Regions from separate parts of the Streptomyces sp. NPDC058683 genome, predicted to be linked through region 1. Evidence: predicted binding sites of a transcription regulator. Region 1 holds the regulator's gene; the other holds the start of a gene.
What was found. Region 1 encodes HrcA, which represses chaperone genes, less so after heat shock. Its sites were predicted from a motif close to TTNGCACTCNGNNNNNCNGAGTGCNAA; they were not measured.

Region 1 (11,072 bases):
TGTTGTTTCTGAAGTTCGTCCGAGCGTTCCTGGAGCTGCATCGCCAGTCGTTGTGACTCGCCGAGCAGGGACTCCGTGCGGGAGTTGGCGATGATCGTGTTGATGGCCACGCCGATGGTGTTGACGAACTGGTCGAAGAAGGCCAGGTGGACGTCGGAGAAGCGGGAGAAGGAGGCCAGTTCGATCACGCCGAGGAGTTTGTCCTCGAAGAGGATCGGGATGATGACGATCGTCGTCGGTGCCGCTTCGCCGAGACCGCTGTTGATCTTGATGTAGTTCGGTGGTGCCTCCTCGACGAGGATCCGCTTCTTCTCGCGGGCCGCCTGGCGGACCAGGCCGTGCACCGGCAGGCCGCCGGTCTCCACGATCGCGCCCTGTGCGGAGCCGTAGCCGGCGATGAACGCCATGCCTTTCGCCGGTACGGCCGTGCGTACGGCCGCGCCGTCCTCGTCCGGGTCGGCCAGGAAGAACGCGCCGTACTGGGCGTTCACCAGCGGGGTGAGCTCGCGCAGGATCAGGTCGGCGACCTCCATCAGGTCCCGGTGGCCCTGCATCAGCGCGGCGAGCCGGGCCAGGTTGGACTCCAGCCAGTCCTTCGCGCGGGTCGTCTCGCGCAGGTTGGCCACCATCAGGTTGATGTTGTCCTTCAGCTCGGCGACCTCGCCCTGCGTCTCCACGGTGATCGACCGGGACATGTCGCCCTGGGCGACGGCCGAGGCGACCTCGGCGATCGCGCGGACCTGGGTGGTGAGGTTGAGGGCGAGTTCGTTCACGTTGGTCGTCAGGCGCTTCCAGGTGCCGTACACGCCCTCCACGCGTGCCTGGCCGCCCAGTTGTCCTTCGGAGCCCACCTCGCGGGCCACGCGGGTCACCTCGGACGAGAACGACGACAGGGTGTCGACCATCGTGTTGATCGTCGTCTTCAGTTCGAGGATCTCGCCGCGCGCGTCCACGTCGATCTTCTTCGACAGGTCGCCCTGTGCCACGGCCGTCGCCACCTGGGCGATGTTGCGCACCTGTGAGGTGAGGTTGTCGGCCATGTAGTTGACGTTGTCGGTCAGGTCCCGCCAGACGCCGGAGACGCCGAGCACCTGGGCGCGGCCGCCCAGCCGGCCGTCGGTGCCGACCTCGCGGGCCACCCGGGTCACCTCGTCGGCGAAGGCCCGCAACTGCTCCACCATCGTGTTGACGGTGTCCTTCAGCTCGAGGATCTCGCCGCGCGCGTCGACGGTGATTTTCTTGGAGAGGTCGCCGTTGGCGACGGCTGTGGTCACCTGGGCGATGTTGCGGACCTGTGAGGTCAGGTTCAGCGCCATGAAGTTGACGTTGTCGGTGAGGTCTTTCCAGACTCCGGACACGCCTCTGACCTGTGCCTGGCCGCCGAGGTTTCCTTCGGTGCCGACTTCGCGGGCGACGCGGGTGACTTCGTCGGCGAATGCCGACAGCTGGTCGACCATCGTGTTGATCGTCGATTTCAGTTCGAGGATCTCGCCTTTCGCCTCCACGGTGATTTTCTTGCCGAGGTCGCCCTGGGCGACGGCCGTGGAGACGAGCGCGATGTTGCGGACCTGGCTCGTCAGGTTGTCCGCCATGAAGTTGACGTTGTCGGTGAGGTCTTTCCAGACTCCGGACACGCCTCTGACCTGCGCCCGGCCGCCGAGGTTTCCTTCGGTGCCGACTTCGCGGGCGACGCGGGTGACTTCGCCGGCGAACGCCGACAGCTGGTCGACCATCGTGTTGATCGTCGACTTCAGTTCGAGAATCTCGCCCTTGGCGTCGACCGTGATCTTCTGCGAGAGGTCGCCGTTGGCGACGGCTGTGGTCACCTGGGCGATGTTGCGGACCTGTGAGGTCAGGTTCGACGCCATGAAGTTGACGTTGTCGGTGAGGTCCTTCCAGACACCGGAGACACCCCGCACCTGGGCCCGGCCGCCCAGCTGGCCCTCTGTGCCGACCTCGCGCGCGACCCGGGTCACCTCGTCCGCGAACGCGGACAGCTGGTCGACCATGGTGTTGACGGTGAGCTTCAGTTCCAGCAGTTCACCGGTCGCCTCGACGGTCACCGTGCGGGTCAGGTCGCCGCGCGCCACCGCCGTCGTCACCAGGGCGATGTCGCGGACCTGGGCGGTCAGCCGGGACGCCATGGTGTTGACGGCCTCGGTCACGTCCCGCCAGCTGCCGGACAGGCGCTGCACCTTGGCCCGGCCGCCGAGCCGCCCCTCGGTGCCGACCTCACGCGCGACCCGGGTCACCTCGCCGGTGAACAGGGACAGCTGGTCGACCATCTTGTTCACCGCGCGGCCCAGCCTGCGCAGATCGCCGCGCAACTGGCGGCTGCCGTCGTGCAGATCGACCCGTTGGGTGAGATCGCCGCCGGCCACCGCGTCCAGGACGCGCGTGGCGTTCGCCGCGGGGGCGACCAGGGCGTCGAGGACCTGGTTGACGTCGTCGACACGGGACGTCCAGGCGCCCTGGCCGGGGCTGGCCGACAGCCGTTCGTCGAGGCGGCCGTGGCGCACCAGCTCGCGTTTCACGCGCTGCACTTCGGTGTTGAAGTGAACGCTGCGGTCCATGATCTGGTTGAAGACCGCGGTGAGTTCGGCGACCATCCCCTCCCCGGTCTCGGGCACTTTCGTGAAGTCGCCGTCGCGGGCGGCGGTCATCGCGGCGAGCAGAGCGCGCAGTTCGGATGCTCGGAGTTGTTCCGGTTTCTGTCCGTCTTCGAGCACACGCGTAGCACTGTTCTCACTCATGGCGGCCCACTTCGGTAACTCGGTGCTTATGGGCGCAGCCAGTCTGTCACTCTGTCCGCATCGATCGGGATGTATTCGTCCGAACTGCTCGGGGAGCTCGACATGGGGGCCATACCCACGCAACGGGAGACCGTCTCCCGGGTCCGTGAGGCGCCTGCGCGCGACGAGGCGCCCGCGCACGAGAGCGCGGGCGCGTACGCGCAGGGGCGCGCGACCCTGCCCGGGAGCCCCCTTGCGCCGGGTTCCGCCCGCGCATTGGTGCGCGCCTGCCTCGACGAGTGGACCGGCTGCGGCCTGCTGGAGCCGGGACAGCGGGTCGCCGAGGACGCCATGGTCGTCGTCAGCGAACTCGTCACCAACGCCGTCGTGCACGCCGGCACCGACGTCGAGGTCGACTGGTGGCTGGAGGAGGCGCGGGAGGAGACGGCGTTCGTCGTCGAGGTCACCGACCACCACCCCTCCCGCGCCCCGCGCGACCACCCGGGCGAGACGCCCTACGAGACCCCGGAGTACGGGCGCGGCCTGCGTCTGGTCGCCTCGCTCGCCGAGTCCTGGGGGGTCACCTACCGCATCGGTGCGAAGACGGTGTGGGCGCGCCTGACCGGGCGAGGCGGCACGCTCCCCGACGAGCAGGAGCTGAAGGTGGCCGAGATCCTCGCGCCCGAGCCCCAGCGCCCCGACCGGGACCGGGACTGGCTGGACAGGGGCGCGCTGTCCTTCCTCGCCGAGGCCTCCGACCTGCTCGCCGGGCAGCTCGACGAGAACCTGGTGGCCGCGCTCGCCGGCCAGCTGATCGTGCCAAGGCTGGCCGACTGGTGCGCGGTGTGGCTGGAGGACGAATCGACCGTGCGGTCCGGCGGCTGGGGCGAGGCGAACGGCGCGGGCGGGCCGCGGCTGGCCCGGGTCTGGCACGGCAGCGAGAACCGCATCGAGGAACTGCGCCGCGCCCTGGAGAAGGACCCGCCGTGCGCGAAGGACGGGTTACGGTCCGGGCCCGAGGCGTATCCCTGGCCCGGCGAGGCGCTCGGCCCGCAGGGCGCCCGCGGTTCGGCGCTCTCCTACCGGCTCATCGCGGGCGGCCGCCCGCTCGGCACGCTCGTGATCGGACGCTCCGGCCCGGCCGGTTTCCCCGACGAGATCACCGGCCTGGTCGAGGACTTCGGACGCCGGGTCGCCCTCGCCATCGGCGCGGCCCGCCAGTACGCCCGCCAGGCCACCATCAGCGCCGTCCTCCAGCGCGGGCTGCTGCCGGGTGCGGTCGCCGAGATCCCGGGCGTGCGCAGCGCGCTCGTCTACGAGCCCTGCGACAAGGGCGGCCCCAGCGGTGACTTCTACGACCTGTTCCCGGCCGGCGACGGCCGCTGGTGCTTCGCCGTCGGCGACGTCCAGGGCAAGGGCCCCGAGGCCGCCGTCGTCATCGGTCTGGCCCGGCCCTGGCTGCGGCTGCTGGCCCGGGAGGGGTACCGGGTCGCCGACGTCCTCGACCGGCTCAACCAGCTCCTCCTGGACGACGCCACCGAAGCCGCCGACGCCGCCGCCCGCGCCCTGGTCGCCGCCGGCGGCCGCATGCCGCCCGGCGACGGCCCGCAGACCCGTTTCCTCTCCCTCCTGTACGGCGAACTCACCCCCCTCGAAGCGGGCGGTGTCCGCTGCACCCTCGCCTCCGCCGGGCATCCGCTGCCGCTGCTCCTCGGCCCCGACGGCGCGGTCCGCACCGCCGCCCGGCCGCAGACCCTGCTCGGGGTCGTGGAGGACGAGACGTACACCAGCGAGACCATCGAGCTCGGGCCCGGCGACACCCTGCTGTGCGTGACCGACGGGGTCACCGAGCGCCGCTCGGGCTCCCGCCAGTTCGACGACGGCGACGGGCTCGCGCGGGCCCTCGCGGGCTGCACGGGCCTGAGCGCCGAGCTGATCGCCGAGCGCATCCGGCGGCTCGTGCACGAGTTCGGCGGCGGGCAGCCGGAGGACGATCTGGCGCTGCTGGTCCTCCAGGCGGAGTAACCGGCGTCGTACGGGACAATGGAGGACATGCCTTCCGCACTTCCCGACGGCGAGCCGGTCCCCGACGACGGCGCGCTCCCGGCGCACGCACTGGCCGGTGCCGCCGGCCGCCCCCTCGGGTTCTATCTGCACGTCCCCTACTGCGCGACCCGCTGCGGCTACTGCGACTTCAACACGTACACGGCGACCGAGCTGCGCGGCACCGGCGGCGTCCTCGCCTCCCGCGACAACTACGCGGACACCCTGATCGACGAGATCCGTCTGGCCCGCAAGGTCCTGGGCGACGACCCGCGCGAGGTCCGCACGGTGTTCGTGGGCGGGGGCACACCGACGCTGCTGGCCGCCGGTGACCTGGTACGGATGCTGGGCGCGATCCGCGACGAGTTCGGTCTGGCCGCCGACGCGGAGGTCACGACGGAGGCGAACCCGGAGTCCGTCGACCCCGCCTATCTGGCGGCTCTGCGCGAGGGCGGCTTCAACCGGGTCTCCTTCGGCATGCAGAGCGCCCGGCAGCACGTGCTGCGCGTCCTGGACCGCACGCACACCCCGGGGCGCCCCGAGGCGTGTGTCGCGGAGGCCCGCGCGGCCGGCTTCGAGCACGTCAACCTGGATCTGATCTACGGCACGCCGGGCGAGTCCGACGACGACTGGCGGGCCTCGCTGGACGCGGCGCTCGGAGCCGGCCCGGACCACGTGTCGGCGTACGCGCTGATCGTCGAGGAGGGCACGCAGCTGGCCCGCCGGATCCGCCGGGGCGAGGTCCCGATGACCGACGACGACGTCCACGCGGACCGCTATCTGATCGCCGAGGAGATGCTGTCCGCGGCCGGCTTCGACTGGTACGAGGTGTCCAACTGGGCCACCTCGCGGGGAGCCCGCTGCCTGCACAACGAGCTGTACTGGCGGGGCGCCGACTGGTGGGGCGCGGGACCGGGCGCGCACGCCCACGTGGGCGGCGTGCGCTGGTGGAACGTCAAGCATCCGGGGGCGTACGCGGCGGCGCTGGCGTCGGGACGCTCGCCGGGGGCCGGGCGTGAGGTCCTCACCGACGAGGACCGCCGGGTCGAGCGGATCCTGTTGGAGCTGCGGCTGCGGGAGGGGGTGCCGCTGTCGCTGCTGAAGGAGCAGGGGCTGGCGGCCGCGCGGCGGGCGCTGGGGGAGGGGCTGCTGGAGACCGGCCCGTACGAGGACGGCCGGGCCGTGCTGACGCTGCGGGGGCGGTTGCTGGCGGACGCGGTGGTCAGGGACCTGGTGGACTGAAGGGGCCGGGGGGTGCCCGGCTACGGGGCCGTCACGAAGTCGATCAGTTCCTCCACCCGGCCCAGCAGCTCCGGTTCGAGGTCCTTGTAGGAGCCCACCCGGGCCAGGATCGCCTGCCACACCGCGCCCGTGTTGTCCGAGGGCCAGCCGAGGGCCCGGCACACGCCCGTCTTCCAGTCCTGGCCGTGCGGGACGCGCGGCCATGCCTCGATGCCCAGGGCGGCGGGCTTCACCGCCTCCCAGATGTCGATGTACGGGTGGCCGACCACCAGGGCGTGCGCGCTGGTGACCGACTGGGCGATCCGCCACTCCTTCGTGCCGGGGAGCAGGTGGTCCACCAGGACACCGAGGCGCGCGTCCGGGCCCGGTGCGAATTCGGCCACGATCGACGGCAGGTCGTCCACGCCCTCCAGGTACTCCACGACCACGCCCTCGATGCGCAGGTCGTCGCCCCAGACCTTCTCGACCAGTTCCGCGTCGTGGCGGCCCTCGACGTAGATGCGGCCCGCGCGGGCCACGCGCGCGCGTGCGCCGGGCACGGCGACCGAGCCGGAGGCGGTACGGGCGGGGCGTGCGGGGGCGGCCGACGTGGGGCGTACGAGGGTGACCGCCCGGCCCTCCAGGAGGAAGCCCCGCGGCTCCAGCGGGAAGACGCGGTGTTTGCCGAAGCGGTCCTCCAGTGTCACCGTGCCCGCCTCGCAGCGGATCACCGCGCCGCAGAATCCGGTGCCGGGTTCCTCGACGACCAGGCCGGGTTCGGCGGCCACCTCCGGCGCCGGTTTCGGCTTCTTCCACGGCGGGGTCAGGTCGGCGGAGTACTGGCGCATTCGGATGACGATAGGAGAAGCGGCGGCGGCGTGGTCACGACACGCCGAAACGGGCGGCCAGGGCGTCGCGTTGGCGTCGTACGAACTCCGCGTCCACCACCGCTCCGTGACCGGGCACGTACAGGGCGTTCTCGCCGCCGAGGGACAGCAGCCGGTCCAGGGCGGCCGGCCAGTGGGACGGTACGGCGTCGGGGCCGGCCTGGGGGTCGCCGGACTCCTCCACCAGGTCGCCGCAGAACACCACCGCCCGGTCGCCGGGGACGCCGGGGACGAGGACCGCGAGGTCGTGGGAGGTGTGGCCGGGGCCCACGTCGGCCAGCAGGGCCCGGCGGCCGTCGCCGAGGTCGAGGGTCCACTCGCCACAGACCGGACGGCGGGGCAGGGGCAGCGCGTCGGCCGCCTCCTCGGCCTCCGGGGCCGGGAGGCCGTTGCGGATCGCGTCCAGGCGGAGCGCCTCGCGGCCGTGCGCGAAGACGTCCTCGGCGCCCGCCGCCGTGTGCACGTCCGCGCCCGCGAACGCCGGGGTGCCGAAGACGTGGTCGAAGTGGGGGTGGGTGAGCGCGAGATGGGTCACACGGCGTCCGGCCAGCCGCTGCGCCTGCGTACGCAACCGCGCGCCCTCCGCCAGGCTCGACCCGGCGTCCACCATCAGGACCGGGCCCGCCCCGAGGACCAGCCCGGCCGTGCAGTCCCAGCCCGGCAGCCGGCACCGGCCGACCCCCTCGGCCACCCGTTCCCAGCCCAGCTCTTCCCAAGTCACCGTCACACCACGACGCTAACGGCAGAACGCCCCGGGTCCTCACCGACCTTGCCCAGTCGGTACCCGGCGGCCGTACACTGGGCCGGGGACGCTGGCACTCGCGTTCGCAGAGTGCCAGGCGAAAAGGCCCGAAAGGCCGCGGGGACGACTTTCTGGAGGTGTGGCGCCGGATGCTGAGTGAACGCAGGCTTCAGGTATTGCGCGCCATTGTCCAGGATTACGTCGGCACCGAGGAGCCGGTGGGGTCGAAGGCGCTGACCGAGCGGCACAACCTCGGGGTCTCCCCGGCGACCGTGCGCAACGACATGGCCGCCCTGGAGGACGAGGGGTTCATCGCCCAGCCGCACACCAGCGCCGGGCGGATCCCCACCGACAAGGGCTACCGGCTGTTCGTCGACAAGCTGGCCGGCGTCAAGCCGATGAGCGCGCCCGAGCGGCGGGCCATCCAGAACTTCCTCGACGGCGCCGTCGACCTCGACGACGTCGTGGCGCGGACGGTGCGGCTGCTGGCGCAGCTGACGCGGCAGGTCGCGGTCGTGCAGTACCCGTCGCTGACACGGTCCACCGTGCGGCACGTGGAGCTGCTCTCGCTCGCGCCGGCCCGGCTGATGCTGGTGCTGATCACCGACACCGGGCGGGTCGAGCAGCGGATGGTCGACTGCCCGGCGCCCATCGGGGAGACGTCGGTGGCGGATCTGCGGGCGCGGCTCAACAGCCGGGTCGCCGGTCGCCGGTTCTCGGACGTGCCCCGGCTGGTGGAGGATCTGCCGGACGCCTTCGAGGCCGAGGACCGCGGCACCGTCTCGGCGCTGCTCTCCACCCTGCTGGAGACGCTCGTCGAGGAGAACGAGGAGCGGCTGATGATCGGCGGCACCGCCAATCTCACCCGCTTCGGACATGATTTTCCCCTCATGATCCGGCCCGTCCTGGAGGCCCTGGAGGAGCATGTCGTCCTCCTCAAGCTCATGGGCGAGGCGGGGGATTCGGGCATGACCGTACGCATCGGTCACGAGAACGCCTACGAGGGACTCAACTCCACGTCCGTGGTGTCGGTCGGCTACGGTTCGGGCGGCGAGGCAGTCGCCAAGCTCGGCGTGGTCGGACCGACCCGCATGGATTACCCGGGAACGATGGGAGCGGTACGAGCGGTGGCACGGTACGTCGGACAGATCCTGGCGGAGTCGTAAGTGGCCACGGACTACTACGCCGTTCTCGGCGTGCGCCGCGACGCGTCGCAGGAAGAGATCAAGAAGGCCTTCCGTCGGCTCGCGCGCGAGCTGCACCCGGACGTCAACCCGGATCCGAAGACCCAGGAGCGGTTCAAGGAGATCAACGCCGCCTACGAGGTGCTCTCCGACCCGCAGAAGAAGCAGGTCTACGACCTCGGCGGCGATCCGCTCTCGCAGAGCGGCGGCGCGGGCGCGGGCGGCTTCGGGGCCGGTGGCTTCGGGAACTTCTCGGACATCATGGACGCGTTCTTCGGTACCGCGTCGCAGCGCGGTCCGCGCTCGCGGACCCGGCGCGGCCAGGACGCCATGATCCGGATCGAGGTCGAGCTCGACGAGGCGGCCTTCGGCACGACCAAGGACATCCAGGTCGACACGGCGATCGTCTGCAACACCTGCAACGGTGAGGGCGCGGCGCCGGGCACCTCCGCGCAGACGTGTGACATGTGCCGCGGTCGCGGTGAGGTCTCGCAGGTCACCCGGTCCTTCCTGGGCCAGGTCATGACCTCGCGGCCCTGCCCGCAGTGCCAGGGCTTCGGCACGGTCGTGCCGACGCCGTGTCCCGAGTGCGCCGGTGACGGGCGGGTGCGGTCGCGGCGGACGCTGACCGTGAAGATCCCGGCCGGTGTCGACAACGGCACCCGGATCCAGCTCGCCGGCGAGGGCGAGGTCGGGCCCGGCGGTGGTCCCGCCGGTGACCTGTACGTCGAGATCCACGAGCTGCCGCACTCCACGTTCCAGCGGCGCGGCGACGACCTGCACTGCACGGTGACCATCCCGATGACGGCGGCCTCGCTCGGTACGAAGGTGCCGCTGGAGACGCTGGACGGGATGGAGGAGGTCGACATCCGGCCGGGCACGCAGTCCGGGCAGTCGATCCCGCTGCACACCCGTGGCGTCACGCATCTGCGCGGCGGCGGGCGCGGCGATCTCATCGTCCACGTCGAGGTGACGACCCCGACCAAGCTCGACCCCGAGCAGGAGCGGCTGCTGCGCGAGCTGGCGAAGCTGCGCGGCGAGGAACGGCCGACGGGGCAGTTCCAGCCGGGTCAGCAGGGACTCTTCAGCCGGCTGAAGGACGCGTTCAACGGGCGCTGACCCGTCGGCGGGCGCCGGCGGGGCGCCGCGCGGGGGCTGAGGGGCCGCCGTACGGGCGCCGCCCCTCGGCCCGGACATATCTGGCATGTGCCAGAGGGACGGCCCGATTCGGTCTTGTTCGGAGGACGTGACAACATGCCGTCATGTCCTCCGCACTGACCGATCTCCTCCCCCTTCCGATCGTGCAGGCCCCCATGGCGGGCGGGGTCTCCGTGCCGCAGCTCGCCGCCGCCGTGTCCGAGGCGGGCGGGCTGGGGTTCCTGGCCGCCGGGTACAAGACCGCCGACGGGATGTACCAGGAGATCAAGCAGCTGCGCGGGCTGACCGGCCGCCCCTTCGGGGTGAACCTCTTCATGCCGCAGACGGAGTACGCCGAGACCGGCGCCGTGGAGGTCTACGCGCATCAGCTGGCCGGTGAGGCCGCCTGGTACAAGACCGAGCTCGGCGACCCCGACAGCGGCCGGGACGACGGGTACGAGGCCAAGCTGGCCGTGCTGCTCGACAACCCGGTGGCCGCGGCCTCGTTCCACTTCGGCGTCCCCGGCCAGGACGTCCTCGACTCCCTCCGGCGGGCAGGAACCTTCACCCTCGTCACCGCGACCACCGCCGAGGAGGCTGTCGCCGCCGAGCGGGCCGGGGCGGACGCGGTGATCGCACAGGGCGTGGAGGCCGGCGGTCACCAGGGCACCCACCGCGACGTGCAGGAGAACGAGGGCTCCGGGATCGGACTGCTGTCGCTGATCGCCCAGATACGGGAGACGGTGCGGATTCCCGTCGTCGCCGCCGGCGGCATCATGCGCGGCAGCCAGATCGCCGCCGTGCTGGCCGCGGGTGCGAGCGCCGCCCAGCTGGGTACGGCCTTCCTCGCCACCCCCGAGTCCGGCGCCACCGACCTCCACAAGCGGGCGCTGACCGACCCGCTGTTCATCCGGACCGAACTGACCCGGGCGTTCTCCGGGCGGCCCGCCCGGGGCCTGGTCAACCGCTTCATGCGCGAGCACGGCCCGTACGCGCCCGCCGCCTACCCGGAGGTCCACCACCTCACCTCCCCGCTGCGCAAGGCCGCCGCCAAGGCCGGGGACGCGCAGGGCATGGCCCTGTGGGCCGGGCAGGGCCACCGGCTGGCCCGCCCGCTGCCCGCCGG
Region 2 (11,072 bases), on a different contig from region 1:
ACGGCGCGTCGAAGGCGTGGGTGGTGCAGTTCACCCAGGGCGCGGCGCGCGATCTGGCGGGGACCGGCGTCCGTCTGATGGCGCTGGCGCCCGGTTTCGTGCGCACCGAGTTCCATCAGCGGGCCGGGATGGGCACGGACAACATCCCGGACTGGATGTGGCTGGACGCCGACAAGCTGGTCGAGGCGGCGCTCGCCGACCTCGCGCGCGGCAAGACGCTGTCGATCCCGGACCCGCGGTACAAGGTGCTGACCGGCCTGGCGAAGGTGGCCCCGCGCGGGCTGCTGGGCGGGATCACCTCGAAGACGGGGCGCAAGTACGGGCCGCAGTGACGGCCGTGACGGCCGGCTGGGTCGCGCCGCAGGCCCGGGGGGAAGCGGGCGGTGGCCGGCGAGGACCGCTCCGGTGCCCAAAAGGTGGGACGAGGGCGGAAAAGACAGGACGAGGGGCGAAATCAGTACGACAGTAGGAAGTACCCGCGAGGGGCGAAGCCCCCGTTCCCGGCGGACGACCGGGGACGGGGGCTTCTTCGGTTACTGGGGCGTTGCCTCAGTGGGAGTGGCCGTGGGAGTGACCGGCGGCCGCCGGCTCCTCCTCTTCCTTCTTCTCGACGACCAGGGTCTCGGTCGTCAGGAGGAGGGAGGCGATGGAGGCGGCGTTCTCCAGGGCGGAGCGGGTGACCTTGACCGGGTCGATGACGCCGGCCTTGACCAGGTCGCCGTACTCGCCGGTGGCGGCGTTGAAGCCCTGGCCCTTGTCGAGCTCGGCGACCTTGGAGGTGATGACGTAGCCCTCCAGGCCGGCGTTCTCGGCGATCCAGCGCAGCGGCTCGACGACCGCGCGGCGGACCACGGCGACACCGGTGGCCTCGTCGCCGGTCTTGCCCAGGCCGCCCTCCAGCACCTTCGCGGCGTGGACGAGCGCGGAGCCACCACCGGAGACGATGCCCTCCTCGACCGCGGCGCGGGTCGCGGAGATGGCGTCCTCCAGACGGTGCTTCTTCTCCTTCAGCTCCACCTCGGTGGCGGCGCCGACCTTGATCACGCACACGCCGCCGGCCAGCTTCGCGAGGCGCTCCTGGAGCTTCTCGCGGTCCCAGTCGGAGTCCGTGTTCTCGATCTCGGCCTTGATCTGGGCGACGCGGCCGGTGACGGCACCGGAGTCACCGGCACCGTCGACGACCGTGGTGTCGTCCTTGGTGACCGTGACACGGCGGGCGGAGCCCAGCACGTCCAGGCCGACCTGGTCGAGCTTGAGGCCGACCTCCTCGGAGATGACCGTGGCGCCGGTGAGGACCGCCAGGTCCTCCAGCATCGCCTTGCGGCGGTCGCCGAAGCCGGGGGCCTTGACCGCGACCGCGTTGAAGGTGCCGCGGATCTTGTTGACGACGAGGGTGGAGAGCGCCTCGCCGTCGACGTCCTCGGCGATGATCAGCAGCGGGCGGGAGGCGTTGCCCTGGATGATCTTCTCGAGCAGCGGGAGCAGGTCCGCGATGGAGGAGACCTTGCCCTGGTTGATGAGGATGTAGGGGTCCTCCAGGACGGCCTCCATGCGCTCCTGGTCCGTCACAAAGTACGGCGACAGGTAGCCCTTGTCGAAGGCCATGCCCTCGGTGAAGTCCAGCTCCAGACCGAAGGTGTTGGACTCCTCGACGGTGATGACACCGTCCTTGCCGACCTTGTCCATCGCCTCGGCGATGAGCTCGCCGACCTGGCTGTCCTGCGCGGACAGACCGGCGACGGCCGCGATGTCGGCCTTGTCGTCGATCGGGCGCGCGGTGGCGAGCAGCTCCTCGGAGACGGCGGCGACGGCCGCGTCGATGCCCTTCTTCAGGGCGGCCGGGGAGGCACCGGCGGCGACGTTGCGCAGGCCCTCGCGGACGAGCGCCTGGGCCAGCACGGTGGCGGTGGTCGTACCGTCACCCGCGATGTCGTTGGTCTTGGTCGCCACCTCCTTCACCAGCTGGGCGCCGAGGTTCTCGTACGGGTCGTCGAGCTCGACCTCGCGGGCGATGGTGACACCGTCGTTGGTGATGGTGGGTGCGCCGAACTTCTTGTCGATGACGACGTTGCGGCCCTTGGGGCCGATCGTCACCTTGACCGTGTCGGCAAGCTTGTTGACGCCGCGCTCGAGGGCGCGACGGGCGTCCTCGTCGAACTTCAGGATCTTCGCCATGGGAGCGGTTCAGCCCTCTCGGAAAACGTGGGTGAAACGAGCCGCGCCCCCGGCGCCCGGCTTCATAAGGTCGCGGGGGCCAGGGGCGCAGCTCAAAGCAGAATGTGCTTGAGGTGACTACTTCTCGATGATCGCGAGCACGTCGCGAGCCGAGAGGACGAGGTACTCGTCGCCGTTGTACTTCACCTCGGTGCCGCCGTACTTGCTGTAGAGCACGACGTCGCCGACCTTGACGTCGAGCGGCAGGCGCTCGCCGTTCTCGAAACGGCCCGGGCCCACGGCGAGGACAGCACCCTCCTGGGGCTTCTCCTTCGCGGTGTCCGGGATGACCAGGCCAGAGGCGGTGGTCTGCTCGGCGTCGAGCGGCTGGACCACAATGCGGTCCTCGAGCGGCTTGATGGCAACCTTGGAGCTGGTGGTCGTCACGATCCGACCTCCCCCTTCGGAGATCTCACGGGGTTAACTGTCTGAGGTGGCGACCAGGTGGATCCGTCGTCGCGGGTGCCGGACCTGCCCGTCGCGTTGTTGGCACTCTCATCTGCCGAGTGCCAGAGCCGAGACTATGACCGCGATTAGCACTCGGTCAAGCGGAGTGCCAATTACCTGCGGCGCGGCGCCGAAAAAACGGTGACCGGGGCCGCGGTGAACGCCCCTGGGGCTGCCGCCCCCGCCCCCCCGCTTTCACCTTCGGCCTCGTCCCCGAACGCCGCACGGGCCGGGAACTCGAACGCCTGACGGGCCGGGAACCGAACGCCGCACGGGCCGGGATGCGGCGCCTGCCGGTCCTACAGGTAGTCCTCCAGCCGCCCCACCGTCAGGCCGTTCTCCTGGACCCGGCGGAGCAGGCGGGTGGTGCGTTCGCGCAGGGTCAGGCCCGTGGCCTCGTCCGGGCCGACCAGGACGATGTCGCCGGGGCGCAGCTGCTTCTCACCGCGGCGGTACGCGATCCCGTCGGCCGTCATCGCCGCGCGCCACAGGACCACCGCCGTCACCCCGCAGTCGGCCGCCGCGTGCAGGGTGGTGGTGTCGTACGTGCCGTAGGGCGGGCGGAAGAGGCGGGGGCGGATGCCGAAGCGGGACTTGAGTTTCTCCTGCTGGCCGCAGATCTCGGCGCGCTGGCCGGCGTAGGGCAGGCCGGGCATGGCCGGGTGGTCGAGGGTGTGGTTCTGGACGCTCGCGCCGACCTCCTGGAGGCGGGCGAAGTGGCCGTAGCCGGGGCCGACCACGCTGTCCGTGAGGAACATGCTCACCGGGAGCCGCAGTTCACGGACCATGTCCACGAACCGGGGGTCCTTCTCGGCGCCGTCGTCGTAGGTGAGGAAGACGACCTTGTCGGTGGTGGGGACGTGGTCGACGACCGGGGGGAGGGCCGTGCGGAGGGCGAGCGGGTGGAGCGGGGGGTGCGGCGCCGGGAGGAGGGGGGCGGTCAGGCCCCAGTGGCGGTAGAGCTGTTCGCCGGCCGGGCCGTGCGGCCGTACCCGGTCGGCCGCCTTCTTGCCCAGCCGTTCGATCGGGTCGACGGACTGCGCGCAGCCCGCCAGGAGGAGGGCGGCGGTCAGCAGCGCGGCCGCCGCCCTCGGCCGGCTCACAGGTAGTCCTCCAGGCGCGCCACCGCATAACCCTCGCGGGTGACCTTGTTCAGAAAGCGGCGCATGTCGTCGATCATCGTGCCGTCCCAGTCGTCCTTGCCCCGGAAGTGCGTGAGCACGATGTCACCGGGGTGCAGGCCGCGGTCCCACTCGCGGTACTCCCAGTGGTCGACGAACACCTCCTCGTCCCAGATCGGCGCGTACTTGATGCCGCAGGACTTGGCGGCGCGCAGGGTGTCGCCGTTGTAGTTGCCGTAGGGCGGCCGGAAGACCGTCGGCGCCTTGCCGAACTGCTTCTTCATGATCGCCTGCATGCCGCAGATCTCGTCCCTCTGCTCCTCGTAGGACAGGCCCGGCAGATACGGGTGGGTCAGGGTGTGGTTGTTCAGGGTGTGGCCCTCGGCCTGCATCGTGCGGAAGAAGCCGTAGTCGTCCTTGACCAGGTAGTTGCTGAGGAACGCGGTGTAGGGGATCCGCAGGTCGTTCATCATGCGGAGGAACCGCGGGTCCTTGTTCCAGCCGTCGTCGATGGTGAGGAAGACGATCTTCTGCCTGGTCGGGATCGTGGTGAAGACCGGGGGCAGGTCGTCCTCCTCCTGCCCGTCCACCTCGAAGCCGTCGCGCGCGGTGATCCTCGGCTTCATCTTCGGCGGGGCCGGGGGCCGCAGCGGGACCGCGTCCAGGCCCCAGCGCCGGGCGGCGGCGACCCGGGCGGCGTGGGAGTCGGGGGCGGGCGCCGCCCGGTGCGGCTGCTGGCCGGCGGCGGGACGGGCGGTGGAGCCGGTGTCCGGCCCCGCGCAGCCGGACATCAGGGCGGCCGCGGCCAGCAGGCCCGCCATACCCGCCTTCAACCCATTTTTGTCATTTTGTACGACTACTCGCATGGCGTCGGATCCTTCCAGGCCCTCCCCCGGAACCGGCGCCGACACCGCCGCCGGAGGCGAACCATCCACCGACTGGCCGACAATGACCCGGTGAACGACCTCCTCGCCCCCCTCCTCTCCCCCGAGGGCCGCGCCCTCCTCGCCGAGGTGCGCGGCACCGCCCCCGCCGACGAACTCGCCGTGGCCACCCGGCTGCGCCGCACGCACCCCGCCGAACTGGTGTCGGCGGCGCTCACCCAGGCCCGGCTGCGGCAGCGGGCGGCGGCGAAGTTCGGGGAGGCGGACGCGGACCGCATGTTCTTCACGCCGAACGGGGTCGAGCAGTCGACGCGGGCGAGCGTCGCCTCGTACCGGGCCCAGCGGCTGACGGCGCTCGGGGTGACCTCGGTCGCCGACCTGTGCTGCGGGATCGGGGGCGACGCGATCGCGCTCGCGCGGGCCGGGATCCGGGTGCTCGCCGTGGACCGGGACCCGGTGACGGCGGCCGCGGCGCGGGCGAACGCCGACGCGCTGGGGCTGGCCGGCCTGATCGAGGTCCGGGAGGCGGACGTCACGGAGGTGGACACGGCCGGCTACGACGCCGTGTTCGTCGACCCGGCCCGGCGCGGCGGCCGCGGCCGCATCTTCGACCCGGAGGCCTACTCGCCGCCCCTGTCCTGGGCGATCGAGGCGGCCCGCGGGGCGGCCCGCACCGCCGCGCTGAAGATCGCCCCCGGCGTCCCGCACGAGGCGGTCCCGGCGGATGCCGAGGCGGAGTGGATCTCGGACGCGGGCGACGTGAAGGAGGCGGTGCTGTGGTTCGGGACGGCGCCCGGGGCGGTCCGCGCCACCCTGCTGCCCGGCCCGCGCACGCTGCTCGGCCGGGGCCTGCCCGATCCTCGGGTCCGTCCCGTGGGGCGGTACCTGTACGAGCCCGACGGCGCCGTCATCCGCGCCCATCTGGTCGCCGAGGTGGCCGAGGAGCTGGACGGCGGGCTCGTCGACCCGACGATCGCGTACATCACGGCCGACGAACTGCGCGCCACCACCTGGGCGACGCCGTACGAGATCACCGACCGGCTCCCCTTCAACGTGAAGAAGCTGAAGGCGCTGCTGCGGGAGCGCGGGGTCGGCACCCTGACCGTGAAGAAGCGCGGCTCGGCCGTGGAGCCGGAGGAGCTGCGCAGGAAGGTCAAGCCGCAGGGGCCGAACGCGGCGACCGTGTTCCTGACCCGGGTGGCGGGGGCGCCGACCATGCTCGTCGGCGCCCCCCCGCGGCCGGCTACTGGTGCTGGGCCGTCCTGAGCGACGTCGGGTTCCGGTCGGTCGCCCGGCCGGACTTGGTGGCGGCCGAAGCGGGCTCACCGGCGTCCGTGCGCAGCGCGAAGGTGCGCGCGGCCGAGGCGACGCCGTTGAAGTACGGCCGGTACTCGAAGTCGTTGCCGCTCGCGCTGATCGACGAGCCCGCCGTGTTCAGCGCGCCCGCCGTGACCGAGCCGGTGTCGCCGAAGGCGACCACGGACTGGGTGCCGGCGGACTCGCGCAGCAGATAGCTCTTGACCTCGTCGGACAGGGCGGGCCGGGAGGTCCACAGCACGGGCCCGTAGACGTTCATCGCCGAGCCCGCGGAGACCCCGTCCCGCCAGGAGCCGGCGTAGGCGACGGCGGCCTGGCCGGGGGTGGTCCACCAGAACTTGGCGAGGGCCACCGAGAGGGCCTCGCTGTTGGCCCCCGTGATCGGGTAGTAGTAGTACGTCGACGGCCACTTGGAGAACGACGCATGGGTCAGCGCGTACTTCGCGTCGGCCCCGACCGTGATGACCATGGTCTTGGCCGGGTTGAGGCTGTTGAGGTACGACTTCACCGCCGACGTCAGCGACTTGCCGCTGGTCAGGACCACGCTGCCGGTGCTGCCGGTGCCGTCGGCGCCGGCCGCGGCGGCCGCCGGGAGGGCCGCCTGGTAGTCGGTGCCGCTGGCCAGGAAGACGTACGTCGGGCTGGTCGTGACCGTCTTCGCCACCTTGACCGAGGTGTCGTAGCGGTCGGTGCCGGAGACCCGCTTCGGGACGTAGCCGAGGGACTTCAGCTGGGTGGAGACGTTGGTGGTGAGGACCGAGGTCCCGCCGACCATCCAGACGTTCGCGCCCTTCTTCAGGGTGCGCTTCAGCTCGTTCTTCACCGCCGTCGACAGCCCGGTCTTCACGGTCGTCAGCACCGGGCCCTGCCGCTTGCCGGCCAGTGCGGTCGCGACGGGCGCGTCGGCCGAGTCGTCCTGGCCGAGCAGCACGGCGGACTTGGCGTCCAGCAGGCCCGGCTCGCTCTGGCCGACGGTGTTCCAGCTCCAGCGCGAGGAGGCGATGTCGGTGGCGTTCGCGTCGGCGCCCCAGACCCGGGCGGTGGTGTTCTTGCGGACCGGCTGCCAGCTGGGGTTGACGCCGAAGTTCTGTCCGGCGGTGTCCGCGACCTTGGTCAGCTCGCCGGTGGCCACGTCCGCGTACTCGACGGTGTGCACGTCGCCGCTGTCGGGCGAGGTGTGCGCGTCGAAGACGATCCGGGTGCCGGTCGGCGACCAGGACGGGTTGGCGTACGAGCGCGGTCCCGTCGTCAGCTGCTTGACACCGGTGCCGTCCGCGTTCGCCGTGAACACCTGGTAGTTGCCGTCGGTGTCCTTGCGGACGAAGGCCAGCCTGGTGCCGTCGGGCGACCAGTCGGGCTGCTCGGCGTCGGTCAGGACGCGCTTGACCGTCTTCGCGTCCGAGTCGTAGACGTAGACGCCGGCGTTGTCGTAGCAGCCGTAGGCGACGTTGCGCTGGAAGGCGACCAGACCCGACGCCGGGTTCACCGTCGGGTGGGTGTCGCAGACGGTGGACGGCTCCAGGGTGCTGCTGAGCAGCGGCTCGGGGGCCCACGACCCGTCCGAGGGGCCGTAGACGAGCTGGCCACCGGTGGAGAAGACGACGTACCGGCCGTTCCAGCCGTAGGCGAGGTCCTCGTAGACGGCGCTGGAGCGCACGCCGTCCGCCCAGGGAAGGGTGATCTTGGTGGAGCCGCTGGGACGGTAGCTGGAGATCTGGCCCGCGCTGGTGACCAGCCGGCTGCCGTCCGGCGCCCAGGCGGCGTAGTCGCCGCCGACGCCTGGAATCTGCGTGGTTCTGCCCGTCGCCGGGTCGATCAGCATGCCCCCGTCGACGAGGATCTTGCCCTCGGTGCCGGGCCAGTTGCCGGCGTCGTCGGCGACGGCACCCGGCGCGAGCGCCAGGGTGCCCGTCGCGGCCAGTACGGCCGCGGTCGCGAGCGCCGCCGTACGGCGGCGCGTGAACATTCTCAAGTTGTCGACCCCCCATGGTCGGTACAGCCCCTGTACAGGAGCCGGGTCACTGTAGTGGCCAACTAGTTGCCATGGGAACAGAGTTGCGAGTGAACAGCTGTGTGCCTCCAGGTTACGCAGCGCACTCCCGTGCCCTGGCCAGCAGCAGCTCCCGCTCCCGCTCGTTGCGTGCCAGACCCGCCGCCCGTTCGAACTCCGCGCGGGCCTCCGCCGTACGCCCGAGGCGGGCCAGCAGGTCACCTCGCACGCTGGGCAGCAAGTGGTAGTCGCGCAGGGCCGGTTCGGCCGTCAGCGGGTCCACGATCGCCAGCGCCGCCGCCGGGCCGTCCGCCATCGACACGGCCACCGCCCGGTTCAGCTCGACGACCGGGGACGGGGACCGGGCCGCCAGCAGGCCGTACAGGGTGGCGATGGACCTCCAGTCGGTCTCCTCGTAGGTGTACGCGTGCGCGTGACAGGCCGCGATGGCCGCCTGGAGCGCGTACGGCCCCGGGGCGCCCGTCGCCGTGGCCTCCGCGCGGGCCAGCGCCCTGATGCCGCGGGCGATGAGCATGCGGTTCCAGCGGCGGCGGTTCTGGTCCCCGAGCAGGACGGGGGTGCCGTCCGGGCCGGTGCGGGCGGCCGTGCGGGCGGACTGGAACTCGAGGAGCGAGGTGAGGGCGTGCACCTCCGGCTCCTTCGGCATCAGCGAGGACAGCACGCGGGCCAGCCGCAGCGCGTCCTCGCACAGCGACGGGCGCAGCCAGTCGTCGCCCGCCGTGGCCGCGTACCCCTCGTTGTGGATCAGGTAGATGACGTCGAGCACGGAGCCGAGCCGGGCCTCGCGGTCCGGGCCGTAGGGCACCTCGAAGGCGATGTTCCTGGTGGCGAGGGTGCGCTTGGCGCGGACGATGCGCTGGGCGACGGTCGGCTCGGGGACGAGGAAGGCGCGGGCGATCTCGGCCGTGCCCAGACCGCCGAGGAGGCGCAGGGTGAGGGCGGTGCGGGCCTGAGGCGACAGCACCGGGTGGCAGGCGGTGAAGACCAGGCGGAGCAGGTCGTCGTCGATGCCGTCGGGGTCGGCGGGCAGCTCCGGCGGGGGCACGTCCGCGAGGCTCCGGCCGATCTCCCGGAGCTTGCGGGTGTAGTTCTCCCGGCGCCGGACCAGGTCGACGGCGCGGTGGCGGGCGGTGGCCATGAGCCAGGCGCCCGGGTTGTCGGGCACCCCGTCCCGGGGCCACTGCTCCAGGGCGGCGACGAGGGCGTCCTGCGCCAGTTCCTCCGCGATGCCGACGTCCCGGACGATCCGGGCGACGCCGGCGATCACGCGGGGCGACTCCAGACGGAAGACGGTCTCGATGGCGTGCCGGGCATCGGCGTCGACGGAGGGCTGTGTGCTCACAGCCCTCCATTCGACACCCCCGGACGGCGGTACGCCAGGAGGGTCAGCCCTCCGCGATCTCCCGCACCTCGCAGGTCACCGTCCAGAACTCCTCGTGCACCTTGAGGAACCGCTTGGTCCACTCCAGGGCCTCGGCCATGTCCTTGCACTGCATGATCGCGTAACCGCCGACGACCTCCTTGGACTCGGTGAACGGCCCGTCGGTGACGGAGATCTTCCCGCCCTCCCAGTGCACCCGGGTGCCCTGGGCGGTCGGCGTGAGCCCCGCGGTGTCCAGCATCACGCCGGCCTTGGTGATCTCCTCGATCAGCTCGCCCATCCGCTGCATCAGCTCCTGGCTGGGGCCTTCGGCGGGGGCGGCGGACTCGTCGATCTTCACGAGCGACAGGTAACGGGGCATGGTGGCTCCTGGGATTCCGGTGCGGTGCGGGGTCTCTCCCCGCATCTCACCCTTGCGTCGAACGCGCCGGGACCGGATCGACACACGCGCCGGAATTTCCCGAAGTTTTTTCCGCACCGGTGACAGGGCCGGTGACAGGGCCGGTCACAGGTCCTAGCGCAGTGACTTCCACAGGTCGCTCGCCTCGGGCTCGTCGGCGACCACCCGGTTGGGGTCGGAGGGTGCCGTCACCACGGGCATCATCACCGTCTTGAGGTGGTCCGAGGTCAGGCCCTTGAGGCTCTGGCCGAGGCGCATCAGCTCGCTGAGCGAGTCCAGGCCCGTGTCGGTGGTGAGGCTGGAGGTGACCGCGTCGGCGACCTCGTAGAGCTTGGCCGGGTTGGTCAGGAGGCTGATGGAGGCCATCTGGTCCAGCAGGGCCTTGACCAGTTTCTGCTGGAGGCCTATCCGGCCGAGGTCGCTGCCGTCGCCTATGCCGTGCCGGGTGCGGGCGAGCGCCAGGGCCGTGGTGCCGTCGAGGTGGTGGGTGCCCTTCTTCAGGTGCAGATGGCTGTCGTCGTCGTCGATGTCCTGGTCGGTGGTCACGGTCACCCCGCCGAGCGCGTCCACCAGCTTGGCGAAGCCCGAGAAGTCGATCTCCAGGTAGTGGTCCATGCGGACGCCGGTGATCGACTCGACCGTCTTCACCGCGCACACCGCCCCGCCCACCGAGTAGGCGCTGTTGAACATCGCGCCGTAGGCGGCGGACGTCGAGCCGCCGGAGGACAGCGGGCAGGAGGGGCGGGTGACCAGGGTGTCGCGGGGGATGCTGACGACGGTGGCCGACGTCCGGCCGGCGTCGACATGGACGACCATCGCCGTGTCGGAGCGGGCGCCCGAGCTGTCGCCGCCGCCGAGTTCCTGGTTCTCCTTGCCGCTGCGCGAGTCCGAGCCCAGCACCAGGATGTTGACGGAGCCGGTGGGCAGCGGGGACGCCGACGCGGACGCGGTGGCCGTCGGCGTCGTCACCGCCTTCGCCGGGCGGTCGTCCCCGAGCGCGCTGTTGATGTCGACGCTCTTGATGTTGTCGTTGAGGTGCCAGTAGACCCACCCCGCGCCCGCGACGCCCAGCGTCATGACCCCCGCCAGGGTGAGGCCGACGATCTTCAGCCCTCTCGACCGCCGGCCCGCCCGTCTGCCCGCGCCGCCTTGCTCCTCGTGTCCCGTCACGAGACAGGAACGTAAGTCCGAATTATTAGGGGACTGTTAGCGCGAGCGCCGCGAAGAGGTTTTCTTCGGAAAATCTCACCCTTCTCAGACCGGACTCAGTGTGACCGTCGGCACCGGATTGCTGCCG

Region 2: the regulator HrcA is predicted to act here: its motif matches at 2,748-2,774, upstream of groES (co-chaperone GroES).

Annotation. Positions count from the first base shown of each region.
Region 1 covers NZ_JBHXSK010000003.1:348,732-359,803, reverse strand. The annotation lists gene ACFWXC_RS05385 (HAMP domain-containing protein) at 1-2,753, opposite strand, end outside; gene ACFWXC_RS05380 (SpoIIE family protein phosphatase) at 2,856-4,757, shown strand; gene hemW (radical SAM family heme chaperone HemW) at 4,785-6,017, shown strand; gene ACFWXC_RS05370 (DUF3097 domain-containing protein) at 6,038-6,844, opposite strand; gene ACFWXC_RS05365 (MBL fold metallo-hydrolase) at 6,879-7,610, opposite strand; gene hrcA (heat-inducible transcriptional repressor HrcA) at 7,775-8,791, shown strand; gene dnaJ (molecular chaperone DnaJ) at 8,792-9,928, shown strand; gene ACFWXC_RS05350 (nitronate monooxygenase) at 10,072-11,072, shown strand, end outside.
Region 2 covers NZ_JBHXSK010000018.1:91,303-102,374, reverse strand. The annotation lists gene ACFWXC_RS21290 (SDR family NAD(P)-dependent oxidoreductase) at 1-332, shown strand, start outside; gene groL (chaperonin GroEL) at 550-2,175, opposite strand; gene groES (co-chaperone GroES) at 2,293-2,601, opposite strand; gene ACFWXC_RS21275 (polysaccharide deacetylase family protein) at 2,961-3,764, opposite strand; gene ACFWXC_RS21270 (polysaccharide deacetylase family protein) at 3,761-4,648, opposite strand; gene ACFWXC_RS21265 (methyltransferase domain-containing protein) at 4,739-5,932, shown strand; gene ACFWXC_RS21260 (cell wall-binding repeat-containing protein) at 5,910-7,949, opposite strand; gene ACFWXC_RS21255 (RNA polymerase sigma factor) at 8,068-9,336, opposite strand; gene ACFWXC_RS21250 (YciI family protein) at 9,380-9,736, opposite strand; gene ACFWXC_RS21245 (LCP family protein) at 9,890-10,852, opposite strand; gene ACFWXC_RS21240 (endo-1,4-beta-xylanase) at 11,030-11,072, opposite strand, start outside.